DNA from 3 places in the Streptomyces sp. NPDC046985 genome. Region 3 is predicted to be linked to each of the others. Evidence: riboswitches for the same ligand, from Rfam matches in the RefSeq annotation. Region 3 holds a riboswitch; each other region holds the start of a gene.

Region 1 (8,016 bases), on a different contig from region 3:
GGGGCAAGACCGGCATCCCCGGCGAGCGCAAGGCCGAGCTGACGACGCATCTGCTCAACATCGACCCGCCGGACCACACCCGCCTGCGCCGCCTGGTGAGCAAGGCGTTCACCCCCCGCAGGGTCGCCGCGTTCGCGCCCCGCGTGCAGGAGCTGGCCGACGGCCTCATCGACCGGTTCGCCGCCGACGGCGCCGCCGACCTCATCCACGAGTTCGCCTTCCCGCTGCCCATCTACGCCGTCTGCGACCTGCTCGGCGTCCCGCGCGAGGACCAGGACGACTTCCGGGACTGGGCGGGGATGATGATCCGGCACGGGGGAGGGCCCCGGGGCGGAGTGGCCCGCTCGGTGAAGAAGATGCGCGGCTACCTCGCCGAGCTGATCCACCGCAAGCGCGCGGCCCTGACGTCCGAGCCCGCCCCCGACGAGGATCTGATCTCCGCCCTCATCCGGGCCTCCGACCACGGCGAGCACCTCACCGAGAACGAGGCCGCCGCCATGGCCTTCATCCTGCTCTTCGCCGGCTTCGAGACGACCGTCAACCTCATCGGCAACGGCGCCTACGCCCTGCTCACCCACCCCGAGGAGCGCCGCCGGCTCCAGGAGTCCCTGGCCCGCGGCGAAAGCGACCTGCTGGCCACCGGCGTGGAGGAACTCCTGCGCTACGACGGCCCGGTGGAGCTGGCCACCTGGCGGTTCGCCACCGAGCCGCTCAGCATCGGAGGGCAGGCCATCGCCCCCGGCGACCCGGTGCTGGTCGTCCTCGCCGCCGCCGACCGGGACCCCGCGCGGTTCGCGGACCCCGACCGCCTCGACCTCGCCCGGCGCGACAACCAGCACCTGGGCTACGGGCACGGCATCCACTACTGCCTGGGCGCACCGCTCGCCCGCCTGGAAGGCCAGACCGCGCTCGCCACGCTCCTCACCCGGCTGCCCGGCCTGCGACTCGACGCGGACCCGGCGGACCTGCGCTGGCGCGGCGGGCTCATCATGCGTGGCCTGCGGACGCTCCCCGTCCGCTTCACGCCCCCTGCGGACCGCGCCGACGAGGCCGAAGCCCGCGCACCCGACCCGCACGGACGGGCGTAGACGGCATCGGCGCAGACGCGGCGAAAACGAGCGCGACGCACGTTCAACTATGTGATCTTCACGTGATCTGCGCGGCATGAACTTGTGACGAGCGATCATCTGCCGCTACGTTCACCCCTCAGCGTGGCGTTCGAATCCCCTGGGACCGCTGGGGGGACGCATCGCCGCCACGCTGGTCACCGCCGCCGTTGAAAGGTCTCCGCATGCTCTCCGGGAACGGTCGTCACCGACGCCCCCGTCAGGCTCCGGCCATCGTCGTCGCCGCCGGAGTGACCGGCTCCGCCCTCGCCCTCCCGCTCCTCGGCGCCAGCGGCGCGAGCGCGGCCGACGGCACCACGTGGGACAAGGTCGCGGAGTGCGAGACCGGCGGCTCGTGGAGCACCGACACCGGCAACGGCTACTACGGCGGTCTGCAACTGACCCAGGACGACTGGGAGAAGTACGGCGGCCTCGACTACGCCTCCAGAGCCGACCAGGCCAGCCGGTCCCAGCAGATAGCCGTGGCCGAGAAGATCCTGGCCGACCGCGGTCCGGGCGCCTGGCCCGCCTGCGGCCTGCTGTCCGGCCTCACCGTGAGCTCCGGCGCGGCGCCCGTCGACACGGGGGTGGGCGGCGGTTCGTCCGCGGACTCCGGCTCGTCCGGCGGCTCGGGCTCGTCCGACGCCGACCCCGGACCGTCCGACTCCTCCCACACCGGCACTGGTTCGACGGACTCCTCCGGGTCGTCCGGCTCATCCGGCTCGTCGACTCCCTCCGGTGCGCCCGGCACGGCGTCCGGCCCCTCGGGCTCGGCCGACAGCGGCAAGACGTCGTCCTCCACGGGCTCTTCGCCCGGCACGGCGGACCGGCAGGCGGAGTCCGGCACGTCCGGCGCGTCCGGCGCCCCGGGCGCCTCCGGCACGGGCGGCGGCCGGATACCCGGCGAGGCGGGCTCGGTCTCCCGCGGCGCCGAACGGGGCTACTCGGGCTACTCGGCCGACTCGGACAACTCGCAGCAGAGCATCGGCTCTTCGGCTCTCGTCGACACCGGCGCGCTCGACGCCGGAACCCTCGGCGCCGGACGCCACCGCGGCGGCAGCGCCGCCGAGGACCTGAAGCAGGACAGCGTGACGTCCGCAGGGGGCCGGCACGCCTCCCGGGTGGCCGACGGCGCCTACACCGTCCGCGAGGGCGAGACGCTGGCGTCCATCGCCGACTCCCTCGGCGTCCCCGGCGGATGGCGCGCGCTCTACCACGCCAACGAGGGCGTCCTCGGCGCCGACCCCGACCACGTCATGGCCGGTCAGACCCTGGATCTCCCCGCCTAAACCGCCCCAAAGCAGCGGGAGTTCGCGTCACGTTTCGTGCCGTAACGCCCCATTGGGCGAAAGTGTGGGATGAGTCTCAGAAGCCCCGATCGTCTTTGAAATTCCCCCGCTCGCGTGTCTACGGTCGTGATCGCTCGCCACCGCGAGCCCCGGCTGCCGCAACGCCGAATCCTGCCAGCGGCCGCACGGGAACAGTCGTCGCGTCAAGCGCCGCGGGCAGGAGCGGGGGACCCAAGGTAAGCGCCGCGCCGGGCAGTCGACCGGAGCGGCTGGGGGTGAAGCCGTGCCTCATCGAGGGCGCGGCCGGGCAACTCATTCGGCCCGAACCCGACAGCTCACCTCGTAGGCGTCGGTGAGGGGATCGTTTCATGCTGTTTTCCGCCAAGGGCAAGCACCGCCGTCCCGCCAAGGCCACCCGCGCTCTCGCGCTCGCCGGGATCGCCGGGGCGGCCGTCGCCGGCCCGCTGATGGCCTCCGGCAACGCCTCCGCCGCCACCGCTTCCGAGTGGGACGCCGTCGCCCAGTGCGAGTCGGGCGGCAACTGGTCCATCAACACCGGCAACGGCTTCTACGGCGGCCTCCAGTTCACCGACTCCACCTGGGCCGCGTACGGCGGCGCCGCCTACGCCTCGCGCGCCGACCTGGCGGGCAAGTCGCAGCAGATAGCCGTCGCCGAGAAGGTCCTGGCGAGCCAGGGCCGCGGCGCCTGGCCGGTCTGCGGCAAGGGCCTGTCCGGCGCCTCCGGCTCGTCGTCTTCCGGGTCTTCCGGCAGCGGCTCCAGCGGCTCGGCCGGCTCCAGCGACGCCGGCCGCTCCAGCGAGCCGCGGGCCGCCGACCGCTCCAAGACCCGCCCGGCCCCGGAGAAGACCCAGAAGACCGTCACCACGCCGACCGGCGGGACGGTGAAGAAGGGCGACGGCGAGTACGAGGTGGTCGCAGGCGACACCCTCGGGACCATCGCCGCCGAACACCGCGTCCAGGGAAGCTGGGAGAAGCTGTTCCAGCTCAACAAGGACATCGTCCAGGACGCCGACCTCATCTACCCGGGTCAGCGGCTCCACCTGAAGTAAGGAAGCGAGGCGCGCAGGCGCGGCGGTCGCCCTCGGCGCCGCCGCCCGGCCCCGCTCCCACGACCCCGCCCCGGCGCGCGCTCCCCGTGCGCGCCGGGGCGGGGTTCTTCGCCTTCCGTTCACGCACCTGTTCACGCATGTGTTCACCCCCTCTTTGTTCCGAGCGGGAACAATGTGTACCGTCACCCTGTCCACGGGACGGTCGGTCAGTCTTCGGGCGGCCCGGGACAGTTAGGCTCTAGTCGCAAGGCACACCAGCCCCGCAGTTTCCGCGTCACATCCACGAAGGAGATGCTCGTGCCGTCCATCGACGTCGTCGTAGCCCGGGAAATCCTCGACTCCCGGGGCAACCCCACGGTCGAGGTCGAGGTCGGCCTCGACGACGGCAGCACGGGTCGTGCAGCCGTCCCCTCCGGCGCCTCCACCGGCGCGTTCGAGGCGGTCGAGCTGCGCGACGGCGACCCCAACCGCTACCAGGGCAAGGGCGTCGAGAAGGCCGTCCTCGCCGTCATCGAGCAGATCGGCCCGGAGCTGGTCGGCTACGACGCCACCGAGCAGCGCCTGATCGACCAGGCCATGGCCGACCTGGACGCCACCGACAACAAGGGCTCGCTGGGCGCCAACGCCATCCTCGGCGTCTCCCTGGCCGTCGCGCACGCCGCCTCCGAGGCGTCGGACCTGCCGCTCTTCCGCTACCTGGGCGGCCCCAACGCGCACCTGCTGCCGGTGCCGATGATGAACATCCTGAACGGCGGCTCGCACGCCGACTCCAACGTGGACGTCCAGGAGTTCATGATCGCCCCGATCGGCGCGGAGTCCTTCTCCGAGGCCCTGCGCTGGGGCACCGAGGTCTACCACACGCTGAAGAAGGTCCTGAAGCGCAAGGGCCTGGCCACCGGCCTCGGCGACGAGGGCGGCTTCGCCCCGAACCTCGGCTCCAACCGCGAGGCCCTGGACCTGATCCTGGAGGCGATCACCGAGGCGGGCTACGTCCCCGGCGAGCAGATCGCCCTCGCCCTCGACGTCGCCGCCTCGGAGTTCTACAAGGACGGCGTGTACCTCTTCGAGGGCAAGGAGCGCTCCGCCGCCGAGATGACGGAGTACTACGAGGAGCTGACGGCGGCCTACCCGCTGGTCTCCATCGAGGACCCGCTGTTCGAGGACGACTGGGCCGGCTGGAAGGTCGTCACCGACCGGCTCGGCGACAAGGTCCAGCTCGTCGGCGACGACCTGTTCGTCACCAACCCCGAGCGCCTGGCCCGCGGCATCGAGGACGGCGCCGCCAACGCCCTGCTGGTGAAGGTGAACCAGATCGGCACGCTCACCGAGACGCTGGACGCCGTCGAGCTGGCCCAGCGCAACGGCTTCCGCTGCATGATGTCCCACCGCTCCGGCGAGACCGAGGACGTCACCATCGCCGACCTGGCCGTCGCGGTCAACTGCGGCCAGATCAAGACCGGCGCCCCGGCCCGCTCCGAGCGCGTCGCCAAGTACAACCAGCTCCTGCGCATCGAGGAGATCCTCGACGACGCCGCGGTCTACGCCGGCCGCAGCGCCTTCCCGCGCTTCAAGGGCTGATCCGGCGCCCGCGGGTCTGTTCCGCAGGACCGCGGGTCCGTTCCGCAGGACCGCGGCGTCGCCAGTCGTCCGTACGTCCCCGCACCCGGTCCCGTACCGTGTCCGGGGACGTACGCACGTAGCGGGACGGGCAAGGGGAGACGAAGAGCCGCATGGCCGTGAAGAACCGGGACCGTTTCTCCACCACGACCAGGATCCGGCTGCTCGGCGAGCAGACGGCGGCCCGGGTCTACCGGTCGCAGACCCGGCGCCAGGCCCGCCGCTCCCGGCTCACCGGGCGCGCCGCGCTGCTCGCGCTGGTGGTGTGCTCGCTGGTGGTCGCGCTGGCGTACCCGATGCGCCAGTGGGTCTCCCAGCGCGCGGCCATCGACGACCTCCAGCAGCAGAAGCGGCAGGCCCGGCAGCGGGTCGAGCAGTTGCGCGACCTCAAGGCGCGCTGGCAGGACGACGCCTACGCCGAGCAGCAGATCCGGCTGCGGCTGCACTACGTGCTCCCGGGGGAGACCGGGTACACCGTGGTCGACCCGGGCGCCGCCCGGCAGTCCCACGCCGAGCAGGGGACGTCCCGCCGCCCCTGGTACACCAACGTCTGGTACGGCGTCGACAAGTCCGACGCCGCCGGACAGTGACCGCAGACAGAAAGACAGCAATGGACACCCCCCCGCCGACCACCCCGCGCACCGAACCCGTCGCCGCGGACGTCGAGGCCTTCCAGCGGCAGCTCGGACGGCCGCCGCGCGGACTGCGCGCCATCGCGCACCGCTGCCCGTGCGGACAGCCGGACGTCGTGGAGACCGCCCCGCGGCTGCCCGACGGCACGCCCTTCCCCACGCTGTACTACCTGACGTGCCCTCGGGCCGCGTCGGCGATCGGCACCCTGGAGGCCGACGGCGTGATGAAGGAGATGACCGAGCGGCTGGCCGCCGACCCGGAGCTGGCGGCGGCGTACCGGGCCGCGCACGAGGACTACCTCCGGCGCCGGGACGCGATCGAGGAGCTGACGGGCTTTCCGAGCGCGGGCGGCATGCCGGACCGGGTGAAGTGCCTGCACGTGCTGGTCGCCCACTCCCTGGCCGCGGGCCCCGGCGTGAACCCGCTGGGCGACGAGGCGATCGCGATGCTGCCCGAGTGGTGGCGCAAGGGCCCGTGCGTGACGTCGCCGGACGACGCGGCGACGGACGCGGAGGGCGCCCGGTGACCCGCGTCGCCGCCGTGGACTGCGGCACGAACTCCATCCGCCTGCTCGTCGCGGACGCGGACCCGGCGACGGGCGAACTCGTCGAGCTGGACCGGCGCATGACGATCGTGCGGCTGGGCCAGGGCGTCGACCGCACCGGCCGGCTCGCCCCCGAGGCGCTGGAGCGCACCTTCGCCGCCTGCCGCGCGTACGCCGAGATCGTCGAAGAGCACGGCGCCGAGCGGCTGCGCTTCGTGGCCACCTCCGCCTCCCGCGACGCGGAGAACCGCGAGGAGTTCGTGCGCGGGGTGGTGGACGTTCTGGGCGTGGAGCCCGAGGTGATCTCCGGCGACATGGAGGCGGAGTTCTCGTTCACGGGCGCCACGAAGGAGCTGACGGGCCGCACGGATCTCGCCCGGCCCTACCTGGTGGTGGACATCGGCGGCGGCTCCACGGAGTTCGTCGTCGGCGACGACCGGGTGCGTGCGGCGCGCTCGGTGGACGTGGGCTGCGTCCGCATGACGGAGCGTCACCTCACGCACGGCGGCGAGGTCAGCGACCCGCCGACCGAGGGAGAGATCGCGGCGATAAGGGCCGACGTCGAAGCGGCCCTCGACCTCGCCGAGCGGACGGTCCCGCTGCGCGAGGCGCGCACCCTGGTGGGCCTGGCCGGCTCGGTCACGACGATCTCGGCCATCGCCCAGGACCTGCCCGCCTACGACTCCCAGCGCATCCACCACTCCCGCGTCTCCCGCGACCGGGTCCGGGAGATCACCCGGGACCTGCTGCACTCCACCCACGCCCAGCGCGCCCGCATCCCGTCCATGCACCCGGGCCGCGTGGACGTGATCGGCGCGGGCGCCCTGATCCTCCTTACGATCATGGAACGCACCGACGCGGAGGAGGTCGTGGTCAGCGAACACGACATCCTGGACGGCATCGCCTGGTCGGCGGCGGATACCGGCTACGCCGCCGAGCGGAGCGACTGACCCGCAGTCCGCCCCCCCCAGTACGCCCTCAGCCATCCAGCGGAGGGCGTACTGCGCACGGCGTCGAGTCCTCCCGCCACGCCACCCACGCCCGTGCCGCCGCCGTCAGCGCCGCACGGTGCGGCATCGGCCGCGCCCGCTCCCACTCCCGCCAGGCGGCGAGAAGCGTGCGCGCGAACGTCGTGACAGCGGTCGGCGCGGCGTCGGCGTACGCCGGCATCCGGGCCGCGAACGACTCGGCGCCGCCGGGAGAGTGCCCGGCGCACACAAGGCGCGGCACCATGAACGCCGCGTCCGCCCACGAAGGCCCCGGGCAGGAGAGGGCCCAGTCAAGGAGGCACAGGTCGCCTTGAGGGGTGATCGACGCGGACCCCTGCCTCACCCTTCGCTTCGACACCTCAGCCGTCGTAGTCCAGGCAGAGGACTTCGACGGCGTCGATCACCTTCGGCTGACCCTCATCCCCGAGCCGTAATGCCGAGCAGCCCGACATGATCGGCCGGACAAGTCCTAGCGGCGGCCCGCATCGAATCCGCACCATGAATGCGCGGCCGACGATGAACACTCCCTGGCCGCCCCGGACCACCGCCCGCCGTCCGCTCGCTTCGCGCGTCGCCGCGCCCCGCGAGCCGGTCGACCCGGCCCGGATCGGCCGCCGCGTCGTGCGGCGCCGGGCGAAGGGCATGGACTCCGGCGCCGTAGCGGCGGCCCTCGAGGACGCCGGGTTCGGCGAGTGGAAGGCGTCCCGGCACGAGGACCTGGCCGACGACGTCCGCGGCCCGGCCGAACTCGCGAAGTCGGAGCGGATC
Region 2 (10,263 bases), on a different contig from region 3:
TGCGCCGAGCCTTCCTGCGAGGTGAACACGACGTCGGGGCGGAGCGCGTCCAACAGGCTTCTGAGCGCGTGCTCCACGTTGTTCTGCGTCGACGCGGCGCACTCGACACCGTTCCACCGGTAGCGCAGGGCGTCCGCATCCTCGTAGTACGGGACGCGATGCAGGTCCAGATGGGCGCGCATCCCGGAGAGCTGGGTGGCCCCGCTCCAGGGGGCTTCGTGCGAGCCGAGGTAGGCGACGTGCCAGCCCGAGGCGGCGAGTTCTTCGGCGAGGAGCTGCTGTGTGACCTCGGCGCCGCCGACGCAGCCCACGAACTCTTCACCCCGACGCACTTCGGCCGCCTCGCCGGCTCCTGCTACCTGTCGCTCGGGAGGTTCGACAAGGCGGAGCAGTTCTTACAGGACACCGCGTCACGGATGCAGGGCCGTCACAAGTCGCGGGCGATCGTCCTGGGCAACCTCGCCCTCACCGCTATCCGCCGAGGCGACCTCGACGCCGGGCTCGCCGTCTTCGACGATGCCGTCGACGAACTGCAAGGGACGCGCGGAGGTGGTGGAATGAACATCGTCTTCCGCGCCGCACGCGAACTGCGCCCCTGGCGAGCCGAGAACGCGGTACAGGAGGCGCAGGATCGCCTGTTGGCACTGATGGAGGCGGCATGAGCGAAGACCGGACGTTCACGGACGTGGACCGAGCGAAGCAGCGAGTACGCGAGCGCGTATGGGACGTCCTTGACGCCAACAACGCCGTCCACGACGCCACCGCGCACGGCCGGATCCCGAACTTCGTCGGATCACAGGAGGCAGCCTCCAGGCTCGGGGCGCTCCCCGCCTGGCAGCACGCCGGAGTGATCAAGTCCGTGCCCGACAAGGCACAGATCCCCGTGCGCGCTCTTGCGCTGGCCGAGGGCAAGACCGTCTTCATGGCCGTGCCCAAGCTCGCTGACCCGCGCCCCTTCTACCTGCTCGATCCCGCAGCCCTCACCATCCCGCCAGCCGAAGCCGCCTCCAGCCGAGTCGCCGCCGACATCGCCCCCAAAGTGGGCGTGGACGCCCTCCAGCCCGTGGACATGGTCGTGCTGGGCAGCGTCGCCGTGAACCGAGCCGGGGTGCGCATCGGCAAGGGCGCCGGATACTCCGACCTGGAGTTCGCACTCCTCAGCGAGGCCGGGCTCATCGGCGACCACACCGTCGTCGTCACCACCGTGCACGGGCTGCAAGTCCTCGACGAGGATCTGCCCGCAACCACACACGACGTGGGTGTCGACGTGATCGTGACCCCACAGGAGACCATCACTTGCCCCTCACCGCACCGGCCGTCCGGGCTGGTGTGGGAACACCTGGACGCACGGAAGATCGCTTCCATTCCTGTGCTCGCGGCACGCGCTCCTGCGCGCTGACCTTAGATCTGCTCACAGGTCCGGGGGAGTTCAGCGACGTGCCACTGCGGCGCCCTGCGAGCGTGGCATGTCAGGTGAGGTGATTGGCGAGTTCGCGTTCGAGGGCGGCCTTCGGCTTGGCCCCTAAGATGGTCTGGACGACCTCGCCGCCTTTGTAGTGGTTCATGGTCGGGTCGGGATGCAGATGACGCCGTACTGAATGGCGATGGCGGGGTGCTCATCGATGTGGATGGGCGCTGCTGGCCCGATAGCGGTACGCCGCGCTATGCGTGATCAGGGCGAACGCTCTCTGACGCCACCAGGCACGAGCTTGTCACAACTCGCCTATTGAGCGGAGGCCGTGCCGAGCGCAACTCCCTGATGAGCTGGGAGGCGAGCACGCAGCACAGACGGTCGTCCCCCGCGCGACGTGTTCGGCTTCGCGCGTCAGCAGCGGCCAGCACTCGGCTGCCTATGGTCCGCCGGGCGCCCAGTGCCCTCCGCTGGGGTCAGTCAGCACGCGTCGCACGGACAACGGGTTCGCCGACGTGCTCGGACCAGACGCGTTTCCCCCAGGGGAGCAGATCCGTTCCCCATCTGTCTGACACGGCTTCGATCAGGTGCATTCCACGGCCAGTCGAGGCGTTCTCCGAGGGCGTCACAAGGTACGGAGGCTTCTTCGATCGATCCGAAACGGCGATGCGCACGCGGTTTGGGCCCACGCGGGTCACCCGCACCACCATTCGCCGGCCCGAGCCGTGACGAACAGCGTTCGCTGCCAACTCCGACACTGCCAGCGTCGCGTCCTCAGCTATGCCAGCCAGGCTCCAGGCGTCCAGGGCCGAGCGAACGAGTCGGCGCGCATGGGGGACTGACCTGGCCACGCGGGGGAGTTGCGAGGAGTATCCGGGATAGCCGACAGCAGCAACTTGGGTCACGATCGGGGTCACAGCGCTTCCTCCGAGGTTTGGAGCACTTGGCCCCTGCCGGGGGCGCACACAAGGCCAAGCGCTCTCCTCCAAGCCGTCGCGTTGCGCGGGGGAGCGCAGGAGCACATGCCTTGCGACGGCTGCGGCGTCACCACGGAGCTGAAACAGAATCCGTGTGAATCCCGCGATTTGAATCTACGAGCTCGCCGGATGCGTGAGGACTGACCGAGGGTACGTATTCGGTAGCTGACTGCATCAGGAGCGGTATGGCAGCTCAAGGACGACGCGGGACAGGCGGCACGATCGCCGGATTCGTTCTGCGCCTGACCCGCGAAACCATCCCTGCCACGCAGTCCGGCTTCGCCGAGAAGTTGGGCGTTGACCTGGCGACTGTTCAAGGCTGGGAGTCCGGCCGACGCCCCCTGGCGCACATGAAGGCGGGCGCGCTCCTCAACCTCCGTCGTCAACTTCCGCTGCTGGGCGCGGACCCTGGCGTGCTGGCTTTCCTCGACGCTGCGATGGACGCTGACCGGATCATCGCGGCAGCCCTGCATCCACCCGAGGCGGGGCATCCGCACCCGCTTGCGGAGTGGGTGCACACCCGCGATACGGCTCACATGATCGCTTGGGCCCTCAACGGCACAACGCCACCCGCTCTCGCCCACCGAGTCAGGACGCCGAGGCGGAGCACGACTCCCTTGGCGCCGCTGCTGCCCGCCCAGGTGCGCAAGGACTTCTTCGATCACCTGAGGGCATCTGCCGAATCCGCCGACCGTACGAGCGATCAGGGCGTGTTACTCCACCGGCAGGCCCTGTACCTCAGCTCCTACGACCGAAGCCCCGACGCCACTCGTTGGACGGCACAGGCCCTGCACTCACGGCGAGACGTGCTCGCCGCACACGGATGGACGCCTCGTTGGGCCGGGGCGCGTTCCACAGCCGCAGCCTTGGCCCGACTCGGTGACCCGGAGCCACTGCTCACGTTCATCGACCGGTCCATGGCCGAGGACGACGACGCCGAAGCAGCCAATTTGAACTACTGGGCCTATTGGCTGGGAGCGTTGCCGCAGGCCCAGGCCAGCGACCACTTCATGGTCGACAAGACTCTCTCAGCGTTCGAACCCGTGGCGCTCTTCCGGCGCCTCGTGCAGGGCATCCATCAGGCCCCGGGCTACGTCGATCTGTACGTCCACAGCCTGTGGGCGCTTCTTGCCGTCTGCGGATGGCTCCCGCTCGCTGTCCCGGATGCGGCTCGGTCTCTCGGTCAGGAGGTCGATCAGCTCCTCAGCAGTGATCGAATCTCGGCTCGCGCCCAGCGCGAACTAAGCACTATGCATTACGTTTTACGCCAGAATTGCAAGGCATAGGACCGGAGGCACCACATGGCGGACGAGACGGCAAAGGGCACCGCAGGCTTCCTGATGGAGATGGGGATGCTGAAGAGGGCCAAGCGCTCCGGGTGGTGGATCGCCGGGATCAAGGACCCCGAGACGATCGCCGAGCACAGTTTCCGCGCGGCCCTGATCGCCTCGGTGCTCGCCATGATGGAAGGCGCCGACCCCGCCAAGGCCGCCCTTCTCGGGCTGTGGCACGACACCCAGGAGACGCGGGTCAGCGACATCCCGCACATCGGCAGGCGGTACCTGGACGCGGCGTCGAACGAGAAGGTCACCGCCGATCAGGTGTCGGCAGCGCACCCCGCCGTGAGGTCCGGCGCACAGAAGATCGTCGAGGAGTACGAGCAGGGCGACTCCCTTGAGGTGATCTGCGCGCACGACGCCGACAAGCTGGAGTGCCTGATCCAGGCCGTCGAGTACCGGGAGCAGGGCTGCGCGAACGTCCAGGGCTGGATCGACAGCAGCGTCTCGAAGCTCAAGACGGCCTCCGCACAGGAACTGGCGGAGGCGGCGCTGACGATGACCTCGGTGGAGTGGCAGAAGGTCTACCTGCCGTAAAAAGTACGGGGACACGACGTCGCGACGATCACGCATGGGTTCGGTGGGCGCGCCGGCCTCGGTGCCGAGTTCAGCGTGCGGTGGCACACCCCATGCGTGTGTGCGGTGGCGCACCCTGTGATCCGGGTTTCTCCGTCGAGGACGGCGCCGCCCAGCAGCGGCCCAGCGCCCCCCCACCCCCGCTGGACCCCTTCCCCCCTCGCGAGGGAGACTGCCTCGGTGGCTCTTCCGTATGTCCTGCTGTCCGCCGCCGTCTCTCTCGACGGTTATCTGGATGACACCGGTCCCGACCGTCTGCTGCTGTCCGGTCCCGCTGACTTCGACCGGGTCGACGCGGTGCGGGCGTCGGTCGACGCGATTCTGATCGGCGCCGGCACACTGCGCGCCGACAACCCCCGGCTCCTGGTGAACTCGCCGCGGCGGCGCGCCGACCGGGTCGCCGCGGGGCGGCCGGAGTACCCGTTGAAGGTGACGGTCAGCGCCTCCGGCGCGCTGGACCCCGAGGCGCGCTTCTGGCACACCGGCGGCGAGAAGGCCGTCTACACCACCGACGCGGGCGCCGAGCGGCTGCGCGGGACCGCCGTCGCGGACGCCGCCGCCGTCGTCTCCCTGGGCGCCGTACTCGACTGGCGCCGCCTGCTGGAGCACCTGCACGACGAGCGCGGGGTGCGCCGGCTCATGGTCGAGGGCGGCGGGACGGTGCACACCCAACTGCTCCAGCGCCAGCTCGCCGACGAGGTGCAGCTCGTCCTGGCCCCGCTGTTCGTGGGGGACCCGCGGGCGCCTCGGCTGTTCGGGCCGGGCGCGTACCAAGGGGGCCGGCTGCGGCTGGTGGAGAGCCGGTCCGTCGGGGACGTCGTCCTCATGCGCTACGAGCCGACCGCCCCCGGCGCCGCGGGCGCGGCCGTTCCCGCGGACCGGCACTGGCTGCGGATCGCGTGCGAGCTGGCGGCGCGGTGCCCGCCGTCGCGGACCGCCTTCAGCGTGGGCGCCGTGGTGGTCGCCGCCGACGGGACCGAGCTGGCGCGCGGACACTCGCGCGAGGGCGGCGACCCGGTCGTGCACGCGGAAGAGGCCGCGCTGGCCAGGATCGATCCCGCGGATCCGCGGCTGGCCGGCGCCACGGTCTACAGCAGCCTGGAGCCGTGCGCCCGCCGCGCTTCGCGGCCCCGCCCGTGCGCCCGGCTGATCCTCGACGCGGGAGTGCGGCGCGTGGTCACGGCCTGGCGGGAGCCGGACACGTTCGTGGAGGGCGCCGACGGGAGCGCCGTGCTGGCGGGCGGCGGTGCGGAGGTCGTCGTCCTGCCGGAGTTCGAGGAGGCCGCCCGGGAGCCCAACCGGCACCTGGGCGCTCCGTGAGCGCGGCCGGACATGCGGTCGGCGAGCGGGTCCGCGGGCAGGTCCGCGGGCAACGCGTTCGCGAGCAGGCCCGTGGATGAGGTATGTTTACTTCATCGACGCGGGGTGGAGCAGCTCGGTAGCTCGCTGGGCTCATAACCCAGAGGTCGCAGGTTCAAATCCTGTCCCCGCTACTGAAGGCTCAGGGCCGCTTTCGATCTACGGATCGGGAGCGGCCCTGAGTGTTTTCCCGGCGGGAGTGCGTCCGCTGGGGTGCGTTCGCTGAGGTGCGCGGTCTCCGACGTCCAGCGTCCCTCGCGCCCCGTTCACAGTGGGCGACTGACTGATCTCGGCTTCTGGCGGCTTCAACCGCCTCCCCTGCGCTCCGGTGACTCCCGCGGCGCCTGAAGCACCGTCAGAACGCGCGAGTTCCGGCGCCCGGCCCCCGCCTCCCTGCGCACCGGCCCCCGCCTCCCTCACCGCCCCGCGGTCAACTCGCCCGGTTTTGGCCGTGCATGAACCCTGCGGGTCGGCCAAAAAGGCTGAATGATCAAGCCGTACGGCTTGGAATCTCTGGCGCGGGTCTATTAACGTTCGATAACGCAGCGCGGTCGTCACAGCCGTCACAAGAGGCGGCTCCGTGCGCACGCGCCGAATCCCGTGAGGGAACCGGGGAACCACCACCTTGGGGTGAATCGGGCGTACTCCACCGTCGTCGCACGGCGGGTTTACGCGCGTAGGAGACCTTCCCGTTCCGAACCCGTCAGCTAACCCGGTAGGCGACGGAAGGAAAGGAGCACGCCCGCGTGGCGTCCAACCGGCCTGCCTCTGCTGCCCCGTTCGTGCCGACCCAGCGCTCCGAGACCTTCGGCCACGACGGCGGGCGCCCCGACGAGGGGCCCTGGGAGGAGTGGAACCCCACCGAGGACTCGCTCCGTCCGGTGCGCGGCCGGCACCGTGTCGCCAAGCAGCGCGGCGGCGGACTCGCCCGCAGCTCCACCGTGCTCGGCGTGGGCGTCATGGCCGCCGTCGGCGCGGGCGGGATGGCCAGCGCCCATACCGGGAAGCCGCCGGTCTCCATCTCGCTGCCCGACCTGCCCTCCGTGGAGTCCCTGCTCGACGGCGCCGGTCACGACGGCGCGCAGGATGCGCGGGGCTCGGCGACCGCGCTCAGCGACCTCGCCGGGCGCCCCGCGACGACGACCGCGGTCTCCGCCGCGAGCACGCGCACCGGCGCCGACGCAGGGGAGACGCTGCGCAACCGCATCATGGCCCAGGCCGAGCAGCAGCAGAGCCAGGTCACGGCCAAGGCGCAGGCGACGGCGGAGGACGCGGCCGCCCGGCGGGCCGACGCGGCCGTCGCCACGGCGCGGAAGCAAGCCGAGGCCAAGGCCGTCGCCGCGAAGAAGCAGGCGGACGAGGCGGTTCAGAGGAAGGCCGAAGAGGTCAGACGCGCGGAGCTGGCCGCGCAGTACACGCTGCCGACCTCCTCGTACACCATCACCTCCACCTTCGGCGAGGCCGGCTCCATGTGGTCCTCGGGCCACCACACCGGCCTCGACTTCGCCGCGCCCACCGGCACCCTGATCAAGGCGATCCACAGCGGCACGATCACCGAGGCCGGATGGGCCGGCGCCTACGGCTACCGGACGATCCTCACCCTCGACGACGGCACCGAGCTGTGGTTCTGCCACCAGTCGTCGATCAACGTGACGGTCGGGCAGAAGGTGAGCACCGGCGAGATCATCGGCCGCGTCGGCGCCACCGGCAACGTCACCGGGCCGCACGTGCACCTGGAGGTGCATCCGAACGGCCAGGCCGCCGCCATCGACCCGATGCCCTGGCTGCGCGACAGGGGCCTCAACCCCTGAGCCACACCGTTTGCCCGGTTTTTGCGGCAATGCGGCGCGCGCCGAGGAATGGCAGGCAGCGGGCGATCGTTGACTGCATACATGACTTCTCTTCGCACACTTGGCTCGTCCGATCTTGAGGTCTTCCCGCTGGCGCTGGGCGGCAACGTCTTCGGCTGGACCGCCGACCAGGAGCAGTCCTTCGCCGTCCTGGACGCCTACGCCGCCGCCGGGGGCAACTTCGTCGACACCGCCGACGTCTACTCGGCGTGGGTCGAGGGCAACCGGGGCGGCGAGTCCGAGACGATCATCGGCGACTGGCTCAAGGAGCGCGGCAACCGCTCCGACGTCGTCATCGCCACCAAGCTCGGCCAGCACCCCGACCACCAGGGGCTGACCGCCCCCGTCATCAGGGCCGCGGCCGACGCCTCCCTGAAGCGCCTGGGCACCGACTACATCGACCTGCTCTACACCCACTACGACCGGCCGGAGGTCCCCGTCGCGGAGATCATCGGCACGCTCGACGAGCTGGTGAAGGCGGGCAAGGTGCGGCACATCGCCGCCTCCAACATATCCGCCGGGCGCCTGCGGGAGTCGCTGGAGTTCTCCGAGCGGGAGGGCCTGGCCCGGTACGCGGCGCTCCAGCCGCAGTACAACCTCGTCTCGCGCGACACCTACGAGGGCGAGCTGCGCGACCTCGCCGAGAGCGCCGGCCTGGCCGCCCTCCCCTACTACGCGCTGGCCTCCGGCTTCCTGACCGGCAAGTACCGGCCCGGCACGACGGTCGACAGCGCACGGGCCGAGGGCGCCGCCAAGCACCTGGCGACCGAGCGCGGCCAGAAGGTCCTGGCCGCCCTCGACGAAGTCGCACAGGCGCACAGCGCCGAGGTCGCCACGGTGGCCCTCGCCTGGCTGGCCGCCCAGCCGACGGTGGCCGCTCCGATCGCCTCGGCGCGGACCGTGGAGCAGCTTCCGGCCCTGCTCGCGGTGGCCGATCTGCGCCTGACGCAGGAGGAACTGGACCAGCTCACCCAGGCATCGGCCTGAGCAGCCGCCCCACCCGCACCGGGCGCCCCACCCGCACCGGGCGTCCCACCCGCACCGGGCGTCCCACCCGCACCGGGCGTTGTGCCGGCCTCCGCTACGGCGCCCGGTACGGGTCCTGCGGGACGTAGGGGGCGGGGGAGGGGACGGCCGGGGCGTGCTGGCGCGGCACGTACGGCCCCGGCGCCGCCGCAGGTCCGGGCGACGTCCCTGGCCGCCCGGACCAGCCCGGATACGGCTGCGCGTAGAGGTACGGGTACGGGTACGAATACGGCCCTGGTACGCCGTACTGCGGCTGCCCGTACATGCCGTGGGCTCCCCACGCCCCGTGCCCGTGCGGGCCTCCCCAGGCCCCGTGCCCGCCTTGGCCTCCCCACGCCCCCGGCGCCCCGTATCCGGCCCACGGCGACGCGGCGAACCGCACCGGCGGGGCGGTCATCCGGGCCGCGTGTTCGAGGGCGGGCCGCGCCACCGCCCGGCGCCGCCACAGCTCGTGCAGCAGATCTCGTTCCCGCGCGGCCATGTCGGATCCGGCCCGGCCGAGGCGTCCGCGGCGCCGCAGGAAGGCCAGCGAGGTGGCGTACGCCTCGTACTGGGCGACGGTCCGCGCGGCCGGTTTGCCCAGGTGGTGGGCCGCGTACGCGCGGGCGAGCCGCCGGGCCCGCAGGGAGCCCAGGGCGAACGGCTCGGCGGGCGCCAGCCATCCGGCGGCGGCGTAGCCGGGCAGCTCCTCGCGCACGGTCCGCAGCTCGCGCTGCCGGGTCCAGACCACCAGCCAGGTCAGCAGGCCGAACGCGGGCAGCATGACGACCCCGTACACCGCGAAGAAGCCCCACTCGCCGAAGGCCGAGGAGCCGTTCCAGAAGGCGTGCATGCCCATCGCGAGCAGCAGCCCGGCCGCCGGTGCCAGGACGCGGCGCAGGCGCTGGCGCTCCCCGGCCAGGGCGGCGAGGCCGAAGCCGATGCCCGTGCAGACGGTGAACAGCGGGTGCGCGAACGGCGACATCACCACCCGCACGAAGAAGGTGGCCGCGGTGACCGAGGCGACGCCCCGGTCGCCGGTGAGCTGGTCGGCGCCGAAGGCGGTGCCGAGGTAGAGGATGTTCTCGGTGAACGCGAACCCGGTCGCGGTCACCCCGGCGACGACCGCCCCGTCGACGACGCCGGTGACGTCGCGTCGGCGGAAGAGGAAGATCAGCAGGACGGCGGCGGCCTTCGCGGACTCCTCCACCACCGGCGCTATCACGGTCGCGCCGAGGGCGTGCGCGTCCCCCGGATCAGCGGTCGCCGCCGCGATCCACTTCGTCGCGAAGCTGTTGGCGACGAGCGCGATGAGCGCGGCGGCGCAGGCGCCCCAGGCGAAGGCGAACACCATGTTCCGCCAGGGGCCGGGGTGGACCCGGTCCAGCCAGCGGAAGGCGGCCGTCAGCAGCGGGACGGGCAGCACGGCCAGCCCGAGGCCCACCAGCAGTCCCTCGGCGCCGGTCTGCCGAAGCACCAGGGCGAGGATGACCAGCCCGGACAGCGCGAGCAGGGCGGCGAGGGCGCCGTAGCGCACCCTGCGCCGCTGCCACCAGTGCGGACGCCCCGGCCCACCGCCTGCGAGGACGGGAGCGGGGGGCTGCGTCGGGTACGGGGGAGGGGATGCCACGCCCCCGTACCCTAACGAGCGCGGGCGCCGCCCGCGACGGTGCCTCACCTGGGCTGCGACCCTGCCTCACCTGGGCTGCGACCCTGCCTCACCTGGGCTGCCGCAGGGCCTCACCTGG
Region 3 (10,263 bases):
CGGTCGAGGTCCAGCAGCTCGGGCACGCTGAGGCCGGAGGGCTCAGGCATTGGGGGCGAGGTCCGTTCCGGCGCCCCGGCGGCGCACGGTCACGAGATCGGTGCGGGCCCCGGCGGCGCCCGCCCGGCCCGTCGCCGTCTTCCCGGCCGCCTCGGCCTTCCCGGCCGCCTCTGCCGTCTCCGACTTCTCACCGGCGGCCGGTGCGGCCGCCCCTCCGCACACCCCGCCGCCCTCGTGCACCCCGCACCCGGCGCCCTGATGCGACCCGCATCCGGCGCTCGTCGACGACCCGCATCCCGCGGCCGCGTCCTCGCGGCTGCCCGCGTCCGCGCCCGCGTGCGCACCGCAGCCGCCCCCGGCCGCCGTGCGGTGCTGCGGCAGGGTCACCTGGTCGGCGCCCTCCACCTCGAACCCGGCGTCCGCGATCATCTCCAGGTCGGCCCGGCCCGCCTGGCCCTCGCTGGTCAGGTAGTCGCCGAGGAAGATCGAGTTGGCCAGGTGCAGCGCGAGCGGCTGCATGGTGCGCAGGTGCACCTCGCGGCCGCCCGCGATCCGCACCTCCACGTCCGGGCAGACGAAGCGGACCATCGCGAGGATCCGCAGGCAGCGCTGCGGGGTCAGGTTCCACTCCTTGGCGAGCGGGGTCCCCTCGAACGGGATCAGGAAGTTCACCGGAACGGAGTCGGGGTCCAGCTCGCGCAGCGCGTACACGACGTCGACCAGGTCCTCGTCGCTCTCGCCCATCCCGGCGATCAGCCCGGAGCAGGCGGACAGCCCGGCCGCGTGCGCCTTGTGCACGGTGTCCACCCGGTCCTCGTAGGTGTGGGTGGTGGTGATGTCCCCGTAGGTGCTCTGGGAGGTGTTGAGGTTGTGGTTGTAGGCGTCGGCGCCGGCCGCGCGCAGCCGCTCGGCCTGGCCGTCGGAGAGCAGGCCGAGGCAGGCGCACACCTCCACGCCCTCGTTGCCGTCCTTGATGGCCTGGATGGTCTTCGAGACCCGCTCCACGTCGCGGTCCGTCGGGCCGCGCCCGCTGGCCACCAGGCAGACCCGCTTGGCCCCCCCGGCCAGCCCGGCCGCGGCGGCATCCGACGCCTCCTCGGGGCCCAGCCAGGTGTACTTGAGGATGTCGGCCTTAGAGCCGAGCCGCTGCGAGCAGTAGGAGCAGTCCTCGGGGCAGAGCCCGGACTTGAGGTTGACGAGATAGTTGAGTTTGACCCGTCGGCCGAACCAGTGACGGCGCACCCTGCCGGCCGCCGCCACCACGTCGAGCACGTCGTCGTCGGAGGCGGCCAGCACGGCCAGCGCCTCCTCGCGCGTCGGCGGCTCGCGCCGAAGTCCCTTGTCCACCAACGTGTTCAGCAGGTCCATGAGAGCCGATCCTGTCCTACGGGGCCGCCCCGTTCCAAGGAGAGTGTGCACAACGACGGACGGCACGGTGTGTGGGTATCGCCACACTCGGGCGGACGGGGCCGCCCACTAGGGTCGCGGACGGGGCCGCCCACCAGGGTCGGCGCACTGCCTACATCTGCCCGGAGGAGCCATGGCGTTCGGCTGGATCGACGAGCAGGCGGAGCTGCGCCGCCGGGCCGGACTCGTCCGGACGCTGCGGCCCCGCCCGGCCGACTCGCCGCTGCTGGACCTCGCGGGCAACGACTACCTGGGTCTGACGCGCCATCCGGAGGTCACCGAGGGCGCCGCGGCGGCGGCGCGCACCTGGGGCGGCGGCGCCACCGGCTCCCGGCTGGTCACCGGCTCCACCGAGCTGCACGCCCGACTGGAGCGCGAACTGGCCGAGTTCTGCGGCTTCGAGGCGGCGCTCGTCCTCTCCTCCGGCTACGCCGCCAACCTCGCCGCGGTCACCGCGCTCGCGCCGCACGGCTCGCTGATCGTCTCCGACGCGGGCAACCACGCCTCGCTCATCGACGGCTGCCGACTGGCCCGGGGGGAGCGGCAGGTCGTCGGGCACAACGACCCGGAGGCCGTGCGCAAGGCGCTCGGCGCGCACGCCGGGGGAGGGGCGGCGATCTGCGTCTCCGACACGGTGTTCTCGGTCGACGGCGACGCGGCCCCCCTCGCCGCGCTCGCGGCCGCGTGCCGGGAGCACGGCGCGGGTCTGGTCGTCGACGACGCCCACGGCCTGGGCGTCCTCGGCCCCGGCGGCCGGGGCGCCCCGAACGCGGCCGGGCTCGCCGGGGCCGACGACGTGGTGGCGACGGTCACGCTGTCCAAGTCCCTCGGCAGCCAGGGCGGCGCGGTGCTCGGCCCGGCCCGGGTGATCGGCCATCTGCTCAACACGGCCCGGACCTTCGTCTTCGACACCGGGCTCGCCCCGGCGGCGGCGGGCGCGGCGCTGGCCGCGCTGGGAGTGCTGCGCCGCGAGCCGGAGCGCGCGGCGCGGGCGCGCGCGGTGGCCGCCGGGCTGCACGCGCGCCTGACCGCGGCCGGACTGGCGGCGGTGCGCCCGGACGCCGCGGTGGTCTCCGTGCGCGCGCCGTCTCCGGAGGCGGCCGTGCGCTGGGCGGCGGACTGCCGTGCGGCGGGCCTGGCCGTGGGCTGTTTCCGGCCTCCCTCCGTGCCCGACGGCGTCTCCCGGATCCGGCTCACCGCCCGCGCGGACCTCTCCGAGGCGCAGATCGAACGCGCCGTGCGGGTGATCGACGAGACGCGTCCCTGACCCGCCGGCGCAGGGCGCGGCGCCGCCTCGTGCCGTGACCGGAGAAGTGCACCGGCCCGCCCTTTCCGGCCACCGCACGAGGCGTGCTGACCCGCCTGAACCACCCTGCGAGTCAACACGCCCGGCACGTCGATGTCCTGATCCCCGCCGTCGTGCCCCGGTCAGAGACGGGACAGTGCGGCGGTGAAACCAGACCAGCTCTCCGGGGAGAACAGCAGCGCGGGACCGGCCGGGTGCTTGGAGTCGCGCACGGCGAGCAGTCCGGCGCCGGATCCCGACGACGGACGGGCCGTCTCGACGCAGTTGTTGGCGCCCGTGCTGTAACTGCTGCGCAGCCACCGCGCGCCGTGCAGATCAGTGCTGGAAGGTACGTTCCGCGGTCGAGCGGACATGGCGCCTCCTTACGCGCTCGTACGCGCCGTCACCCGCCCCGGCTCAGGGCGGCGATGAACTCCAACGAGTCCTCGGTGGACAGGGCGTGGAAACGAAGGGTGTCGAAGGCCCCGGTATAGGCCCCCACGTCTTCTTTCCGTTCGAGGTGGAGGCTACGCGTCAAGTGGTCGAGAACGACCACATCCAGATCAGAAGTGTTCGAAAAAGAGAAGATAACGAAAGGCCCGGTGATGCCGATGTGCGCTCCCGCGGCGAACGGCAGGATCTGGAGCCGTACGTGCGGCAGCCGCGCCGCCTGGGCCAGCCGCTCCCGCTGCCGCGCCATGGTCTCCGGGCCGCCGACCTCCCGGCGCAGCACCGCTTCGTCCAGCACGGCGTTCAGCTCCAGCGGGGGATCGGCCCGCAGCACGTCCTGGCGGGCCAGCCGTACCTCCACCAGCGCGTCCAGCCGCTCGTCGTCCAGTTCTCCCACGGCGGCCCGGGTCACCGCCCGCGCGTACGCACGGGTCTGGAGCAGCCCGGGGATCACGGAGGTCTCCAGCGTGCGCATCGCGGTCGCCTGGGACTCCAGGCTGATGAAGTCCCGGTAGGCCGACGGCAGCACCCCGTGATAGGCGCGCGACCAGTGCGGCCGCCCCTCCTCGCCGTCCCCGGGCCCCGTCAAGGCCATGATCAAGTGGCGCGATCGGGAGTCGCGCACCGCGTACGCGTCCATCAGCAGCCGTACGTCGGCCGGTTTCGCCCCGCTCGCGCCCGTCTCGATCCGGCTCACCTTCGACTGGTGCCAGCCCACCCGGCGGGCCGCCTCCTCACTGGTGAGACCGGCGTCGGCGCGCAACGCGCGCAGTTCGGCGCCCAGTTTCCGGCGGCGCACCGCGGGACCGTGCCGCATCGACTGCTCCTCGCTCCTTCGCCGGGCCGACCACAGCAGCCTCCGGCGCCCCGCGTCACATACGGTCTCCTGTCGCAGAGTTCACCGGATCGAGCGATAGATATATGCACTTCTCGGCGGATCGCCTCCGTGACCGTCCCAGCGGTGGCAGGGTGACGGCCACGCACAGTCCGGGACCGTACGCGCGCACCATCCACACCGCGTCGGAACCGCCGTCCGCCGGGGAATCCGGCGGCCGCGGTCCGGATCCGGCGGGATCCGGCGTCCGACGAGACCCGACGGGAAAGGGACGACGTCGCCATGGCAGACCATCTGGAAGCATCCGTCACGCTGCCGAGCGACCCCGCCTCGGTCCCCGCCGCGCGGAGCTACGCGGTCGGCGCCCTCGCGGAGTGGGGCGTGCCGTCGGACGCGGAGATCGCCGACACGGTCCGGCTCATCGTCTCCGAACTCGCCGCGAACGCCGTGCTGCACACCTCGGGCCAGTCGCCCACCTTCACGGTGGACCTCGTGCTGGAGCGCGACGAGCGGTTGCGCATCGGCGTCACCGACGGGCACCCGCAGTTCCCCAGACGACTGCCGCCCGCCCTGCGGCAGGACGGCGGCCGGGGCATGGTGATCATCCGTTGGCTCACCGCGGAGTGCGGCGGCCGGCTGACCGTGCTGCCCACCTGCGAGGGCGGCAAGACGGTCTGCATCGAACTCCCCTGGGCCTTCCGGGACCGTCCGGTCACCACGACCGACCCGCAGAACCGCTGAGGGAGCGTCAGCGCGTGAGGCTTCCTCCTCCTGAGTGCACCGTGGTGACGGCAGGACGGGATGTCCGCCACCGTGCCGCGGCCGGTCAGTTGACCCGCCCGTACCAGACGCTGTGGCTCCAGATCTTCTCCAGCCGCACGACGGACCCGGTCCTCGGCGCGTGCCACAGCCTGTCCCGTCCGGCGTAGATGCCGACGTGGTAGACGTAGGGGCCCGCGTGGAAGAACACCAGGTCCCCGGCTCTTCGGCTGCTCGCGGAGATATGCCGCGTCCCGTTGTACTGCTGGGCCGCCGTGCGGGGCAGCTTCTTGCCCGCCTTGCCGAACGAGTACTGGGTGAGCCCGGAGCAGTCGAACCGGCGCGGTCCGGTCGCCCCCCACTGGTAGGCGGCGCCTTGCTTGGACGCCGCGATCTGGAGCGCCCTGGTGGCCATGGTCGCGGCGGCGGCCTCGGGGGCGAGGCCGGGCGCCACCACGGTGCCGCTCACGGCGGCGAAAGTCAGAGCCGAGGCCGTACCGGCCCTGGCCATCAGTGACGGGACACGATTGAGCGCAGTCATGCGCAACCCTTCGTCAGCCGCCTGTGAAGGATGACCTGTCGGGTTCGGGCTGGCGAAGTAGCCCGGCCGCGGGGAAACGCGGCTTCACCCCAAGGGCGGCCAGGCCCGGCCATGGCGTGACCGTGCCGGCGACCCGTCGTGCTCGGGTCCTCCACTCCTGCCGATCCACTGCCGTCGACCGGTCGTCCGCGCGGCGGCAGGACTCGGCGTCCGCCCGGACCGCCCCGCCGCTGTGGCGGGGGCTTGTCGTCAGACAGGGATCTTGACCCACAGATGTCCGAAAATCCCAACGCAACCGGGCATGTGTGACGTTACTCACCAGTCGCCCGTTCGGGTGGGCACCCGTGCTTTCCGCCTGTCACCGCCCTGCGCGGCGACGCCCCCCACCAGCGGCAGAACGGCCGGTTCCGCCCTCCGCCCAGGCGCGCCGCGCAACCGGAGCGAGGGGAGAAGGAGTCGCCGTTTCCACCGAAAGGCCGTACGTCATTTGGTCGCCGCAGGGCGTGTCCGCGCCGCCCGGACCCTCCGCCGGCGCCCCTGCGGAGCGCTCCCGGCCGCCGGAGGCGGGCCGGCGTCCGTCCGTCCTCCGGTCGTGCGCGGAGACCTCCTGAAGCAAGCTGGGGGTGGAACTCCGGCCGCTCGACGACCCAGGGGATCTCCATGGCGTTCTTCGCGATTTCCCAGTGGCATCCCCTCACGCCGCTGTCCGTCACGGATCTGGCGGTGGAACACGAGCGGCTGCACGAGGAAATCGAGCAGCTACGACGCGCCGTGACCTCGCACGCCGTCATAGACCAGGCCATCGGCGCCGTGGTGGCCTTCGCGCGCATACCCCCCGACGACGCCTGGCGGGTGCTGCGGGACGTCTCCCAGCGCACGAACACGAAGGTGCGCACGATCGCCGAGCGCGTCCTGAAGTTCGCCCAGGGCGGGGCCCTGTCCGACACCGAGCTGGAGGAGCTGCGCCACGCGCTCGACCGGCACGCGGTGCGCCTCTCCTAGGCGCCGGATGACACGTGATGACCCGTATGGAGCAGTCCGTGCGTCGGTCGTGGGGCGATCGAGGTCTGGTTAACGTCGCCGAAACGCCGACGAACTAGCCTCGCCTTCCACGCCACCTGCGGTTTTTCCATCCGTATCGCCGGACATGGGACGCTTCGTCCCTGTGCGAGACCTGTCCCGTCGCGGTGGCTGCGGCAACCGGACCCCGCACGGTCCGGAGCGAGGACTGTGAGGTGGGCCCGTGCAACTGACCCCGCACGAACAAGAGAGGCTGCTCATCCATGTGGCGGCCGACGTGGCCGGGAAGCGCCGGGCCCGAGGACTGCGCCTGAACCACCCGGAGGCGGTCGCCCTCATCACCGCGCACCTCCTCGAAGGCGCGCGGGACGGCCGCACCGTCGCCGAACTCATGTCCTCCGGGCGCGAGCTGCTCACCCGGGACGACGTCATGGAGGGCGTCGCGGAGATGATCCGCGACGTCCAGGTCGAGGCGACCTTCCCCGACGGCACCAAGCTCGTGACCGTCCACGAGCCGATCGTCTGAAGGGGGCGCCGTGATTCCCGGAGAGATCCTGTTCGCCGACGACCCGATCGTCTGCAACGAGGGCCGCGAGGTCACCCGGCTGACCGTGCTCAACGCCGCCGACCGGCCGGTCCAGGTCGGCTCGCACTACCACTTCGCCGAGGCCAACCCGGGCCTGGACTTCGACCGCGCCGCCGCGCGCGGCAAGCGCCTGGACATCGCCGCCGGAACCGCCGTGCGCTTCGAGCCCGGCATCCCCGTCGACGTCGCCCTCGTGCCGCTGGCCGGCGCCCGGATCGTGCCCGGCCTGCGCGGCGAGACGGGAGGCGCCCTCGATGCCTGAGATCTCCCGCGCCGCCTACGCCGACCTGTTCGGCCCCACGACCGGCGACCGCATCCGGCTCGCCGACACCGACCTGCTCGTGGAGATCGAGGAGGACCTCTGCGGCGGCCCCGGCCGCGCCGGCGACGAGGCCGTGTTCGGCGGCGGCAAGGTGATCCGCGAGTCCATGGGGCAGTCGCGCGTCACCCGCGCCGAGGGCGCCCCCGACACCGTGATCACCGGCGCCGTCATCGTCGACCACTGGGGGATCGTCAAGGCCGACGTCGGCGTCCGCGACGGCCGGATCACCGGCATCGGCAAGGCGGGCAACCCCGACACCATGGACGGCGTCCACCCAGACCTGGTGCTCGGCCCGGAGACCGAGGTCATCGCGGGCAACGGGCGGATCCTCACCGCCGGCGCGGTCGACGCGCACGTGCACTTCATCTGTCCCCAGATCGCCGACGAGGCGCTGGCCTCCGGCGTCACCACCCTGGTCGGCGGCGGCACCGGCCCGGCCGAGGGATCGAAGGCGACCACCGTGACGCCCGGCCCCTGGCACCTGGCCCGCACCCTGGAGGCGCTGGACGCGTACCCGCTCAACATCGGGCTGCTGGGCAAGGGCAACACCGTCTCGCACGAGGCGATGCTCTCCCAGATCCGCGGCGGAGCGCTCGGCCTGAAGCTGCACGAGGACTGGGGGGCCACGCCCGCCGTCATCGACGCCGCGCTCACCGTCGCCGACCGGACCGGCGTCCAGGTCGCCATCCACACCGACACCCTCAACGAGGCCGGCTTCGTCGGCGACACGCTCGCCGCCGTCGCCGGGCGCGGCATCCACGCCTACCACACCGAGGGCGCGGGCGGCGGCCACGCGCCCGACATCATGACCGTGGTCTCCGAGCCGCACGTGCTGCCCAGTTCGACGAACCCGACCCGCCCGTTCACCGTCAACACCGTCGAGGAGCACCTCGACATGCTGATGGTGTGCCACCACCTCAACCCGGCGGTCCCGGAGGACCTGGCGTTCGCGGAGTCGCGCATCCGGCCCTCCACCATCGGCGCGGAGGACGTGCTGCACGACCTCGGCGCGATCTCCATCATCTCCTCCGACTCCCAGGCCATGGGGCGGGTCGGCGAGGTCGTCCTGCGGACCTGGCAGACCGCCCACGTCATGAAGCGGCGCCGGGGCGCGCTGCCGGGCGACGGACGCGCCGACAACCACCGGGTGCGCCGCTACGTCGCCAAATACACGATCAACCCAGCCGTCGCCCAGGGCCTGGACCGCGAGATCGGGTCGGTGGAGTCCGGCAAGCTCGCCGACCTGGTGCTGTGGGAGCCCGCCTTCTTCGGCGTCAAGCCGCTCCTGGTCGTCAAGGGCGGCCAGATCGCCTACGCGCAGATGGGCGACGCCAACGCCTCGATCCCGACCCCGCAGCCCGTCCTCGCGCGCCCGATGTTCGGCGCGATGGGCCGCGCCCCGGCCGCCAACTCCTTCACCTTCGTCGCCCCCCTCGCCCTGGAGGACGGGCTGCCGGAGCGGCTGGGGCTGGGCAAACGGCTCGTCCCCATCGCGTCCACGCGCGGCGTGACCAAGGCGGACATGCGGGAGAACGACGCGCGGCCCGACGTGCGCATCGACCCCGACAGCTTCGCCGTGCACATCGACGGCGAGCTGGTGGAGGCCACACCGGCCGCCGAACTGCCCCTCGCCCAGCGCTACTTCCTCTTCTGAGGGGCGTCAGGATGTCACGCGCGGCGCTGCTCGTCCTGGCCGACGGCCGCTTCCCCGCCGGAGGGCACGCGCACTCCGGCGGCGCCGAGGCGGCCGTCCGGGCCGGACGCATCACCCAGGCGGCGGACCTGGAGGGCTTCTGCCGGGGACGGCTGCACACGGCGGGCCGGGTCGCGGCCGCCCTCGCCGCGGCCGCCGCGCTCGGTCACGACCCGGCCGCACTCGACGCGGCGGCGGACGCGCGCACCCCCTCCCCGGCGCTGCGCGCCGCGGCGCGCAAGCTGGGGCGGCAGCTCCTGCGGGCCGCCCGCGCGACCTGGCCCGCACCCGAACTCGACGCCCTGGCCCACGCGTTCCCCCGAGGCGCCCACCAGCCGGTGGTGCTCGGACTCACCGCCCGAGCGGCCGGGCTCGCGGCGGCGGACGCGGCGTACTGCGCCGCGTACGAGAGCGTGAGCGGGCCGGCCACGGCGACCGTGCGCCTGCTCAGCCTCGACCCGTTCGACGCGACCGGGGTGCTGGCCCGGCTGGCGCCGGAGCTGGACCAAGTGGTCGAGCAGGCGGTGGCGGGCGCCCGGCGGGCCGCCGCCGAAGGGGTGGACGCGCTGCCCGCGGCCTCCGCCCCGCTGCTGGAGATCGGCGCCGAGGCGCACGCCGCCTGGCCCGTGCGCCTGTTCGCGTCCTGACCCGGGGCCCCGCCCCGACCCCCTTTCCCCCCGGCCGCGACGGCCCCCGTGCACCGGCCCGGCGGCCGGCCGCCGGCCTCGACGCAGATCTGGAGCCACCGCCCATGCACCTCGACCACTCCCACCCCGCGGCCCCCGCGGTCGGCGCCGACGCCCACCGGCCCGACGGCGCCCGCCGCGCCCTGCGCATCGGGCTCGGCGGCCCGGTCGGATCCGGCAAGACCGCCACCGTCGCCGCGCTGTGCCGGACCTTGCGCGAGGATCTCTCGCTCGCCGTCGTCACCAACGACATCTACACCCGCGAGGACGCCGCGTTCCTGCTGCGCGAGGCCGTGCTGCCGCCCGAGCGGATCACCGCCGTGGAGACCGGCGCCTGCCCGCACACGGCCATCCGGGACGACATCTCGGCGAACCTGGAGGCGGTGGAGGACCTGGAGGACGCCGTCGGGCCGCTGGACCTGATCCTCGTCGAGTCCGGCGGCGACAACCTCACCGCGACCTTCTCCAAGGGCCTCGTCGACGCGCAGATCTTCGTCATCGACGTGGCCGGCGGCGACGACGTCCCGCGCAAGGGCGGCCCCGGCGTGACCACCGCCGACCTGCTCGTCGTCAACAAGACCGACCTCGCCCCGTACGTCGGCTCCGACCTCGCCAGGATGGCCTCCGACGCCGACGCGGCCCGCGGCGGCCTGCCGGTGGTCTTCCAGTCCCTGCGCGC

The links. A riboswitch is a leader RNA that binds a small molecule or an ion and turns the genes downstream of it on or off. The one in region 3 is predicted to bind cyclic di-AMP.
Region 1: linked by a shared signal. The riboswitch ahead of ABZ861_RS09310 (transglycosylase family protein) and the one ahead of ABZ861_RS11150 (C40 family peptidase) in region 3 are both predicted to bind cyclic di-AMP.
Region 2: linked by a shared signal. The riboswitch ahead of ABZ861_RS14925 (M23 family metallopeptidase) and the one ahead of ABZ861_RS11150 (C40 family peptidase) in region 3 are both predicted to bind cyclic di-AMP.

Annotation. Positions count from the first base shown of each region.
Region 1 is NZ_JBEYWK010000006.1:494-8,509, reverse strand. Features, by position in the region: gene ABZ861_RS09320 (cytochrome P450) at 1-1,088, shown strand, start outside; gene ABZ861_RS09315 (transglycosylase family protein) at 1,292-2,395, shown strand; cyclic di-AMP (ydaO/yuaA leader) riboswitch at 2,594-2,759, shown strand; gene ABZ861_RS09310 (transglycosylase family protein) at 2,764-3,465, shown strand; gene eno (phosphopyruvate hydratase) at 3,757-5,043, shown strand; gene ABZ861_RS09300 (septum formation initiator family protein) at 5,196-5,672, shown strand; gene ABZ861_RS09295 (DUF501 domain-containing protein) at 5,693-6,241, shown strand; gene ABZ861_RS09290 (Ppx/GppA phosphatase family protein) at 6,238-7,209, shown strand; gene ABZ861_RS09285 (hypothetical protein) at 7,608-7,892, opposite strand.
Region 2 is NZ_JBEYWK010000010.1:17,023-27,285, reverse strand. Features, by position in the region: gene ABZ861_RS14970 (glycosyltransferase) at 1-311, opposite strand, end outside; gene ABZ861_RS14965 (tetratricopeptide repeat protein) at 240-662, shown strand; gene ABZ861_RS14960 (5-formyltetrahydrofolate cyclo-ligase) at 659-1,399, shown strand; partial or broken gene ABZ861_RS14955 (thioredoxin family protein) at 1,470-1,630, opposite strand; gene ABZ861_RS14950 (ATP-binding protein) at 1,888-2,262, opposite strand; gene ABZ861_RS14945 (XRE family transcriptional regulator) at 2,574-3,674, shown strand; gene ABZ861_RS14940 (HD domain-containing protein) at 3,690-4,262, shown strand; gene ABZ861_RS14935 (dihydrofolate reductase family protein) at 4,482-5,621, shown strand; tRNA gene ABZ861_RS14930 (tRNA-Met) at 5,721-5,794, shown strand; cyclic di-AMP (ydaO/yuaA leader) riboswitch at 6,240-6,399, shown strand; gene ABZ861_RS14925 (M23 family metallopeptidase) at 6,407-7,471, shown strand; gene ABZ861_RS14920 (aldo/keto reductase) at 7,553-8,497, shown strand; gene ABZ861_RS14915 (PrsW family intramembrane metalloprotease) at 8,592-10,145, opposite strand.
Region 3 is NZ_JBEYWK010000007.1:84,419-94,681, forward strand. Features, by position in the region: gene ABZ861_RS11120 (adenosylmethionine--8-amino-7-oxononanoate transaminase) at 1-50, opposite strand, end outside; gene bioB (biotin synthase BioB) at 43-1,368, opposite strand; gene ABZ861_RS11130 (8-amino-7-oxononanoate synthase) at 1,541-2,674, shown strand; gene ABZ861_RS11135 (DUF397 domain-containing protein) at 2,836-3,066, opposite strand; gene ABZ861_RS11140 (helix-turn-helix transcriptional regulator) at 3,096-3,959, opposite strand; gene ABZ861_RS11145 (ATP-binding protein) at 4,260-4,718, shown strand; gene ABZ861_RS11150 (C40 family peptidase) at 4,804-5,277, opposite strand; cyclic di-AMP (ydaO/yuaA leader) riboswitch at 5,281-5,496, opposite strand; gene ABZ861_RS11155 (ANTAR domain-containing protein) at 5,938-6,279, shown strand; gene ABZ861_RS11160 (urease subunit gamma) at 6,521-6,823, shown strand; gene ABZ861_RS11165 (urease subunit beta) at 6,834-7,145, shown strand; gene ABZ861_RS11170 (urease subunit alpha) at 7,138-8,859, shown strand; gene ABZ861_RS11175 (urease accessory UreF family protein) at 8,871-9,545, shown strand; gene ureG (urease accessory protein UreG) at 9,650-10,263, shown strand, end outside.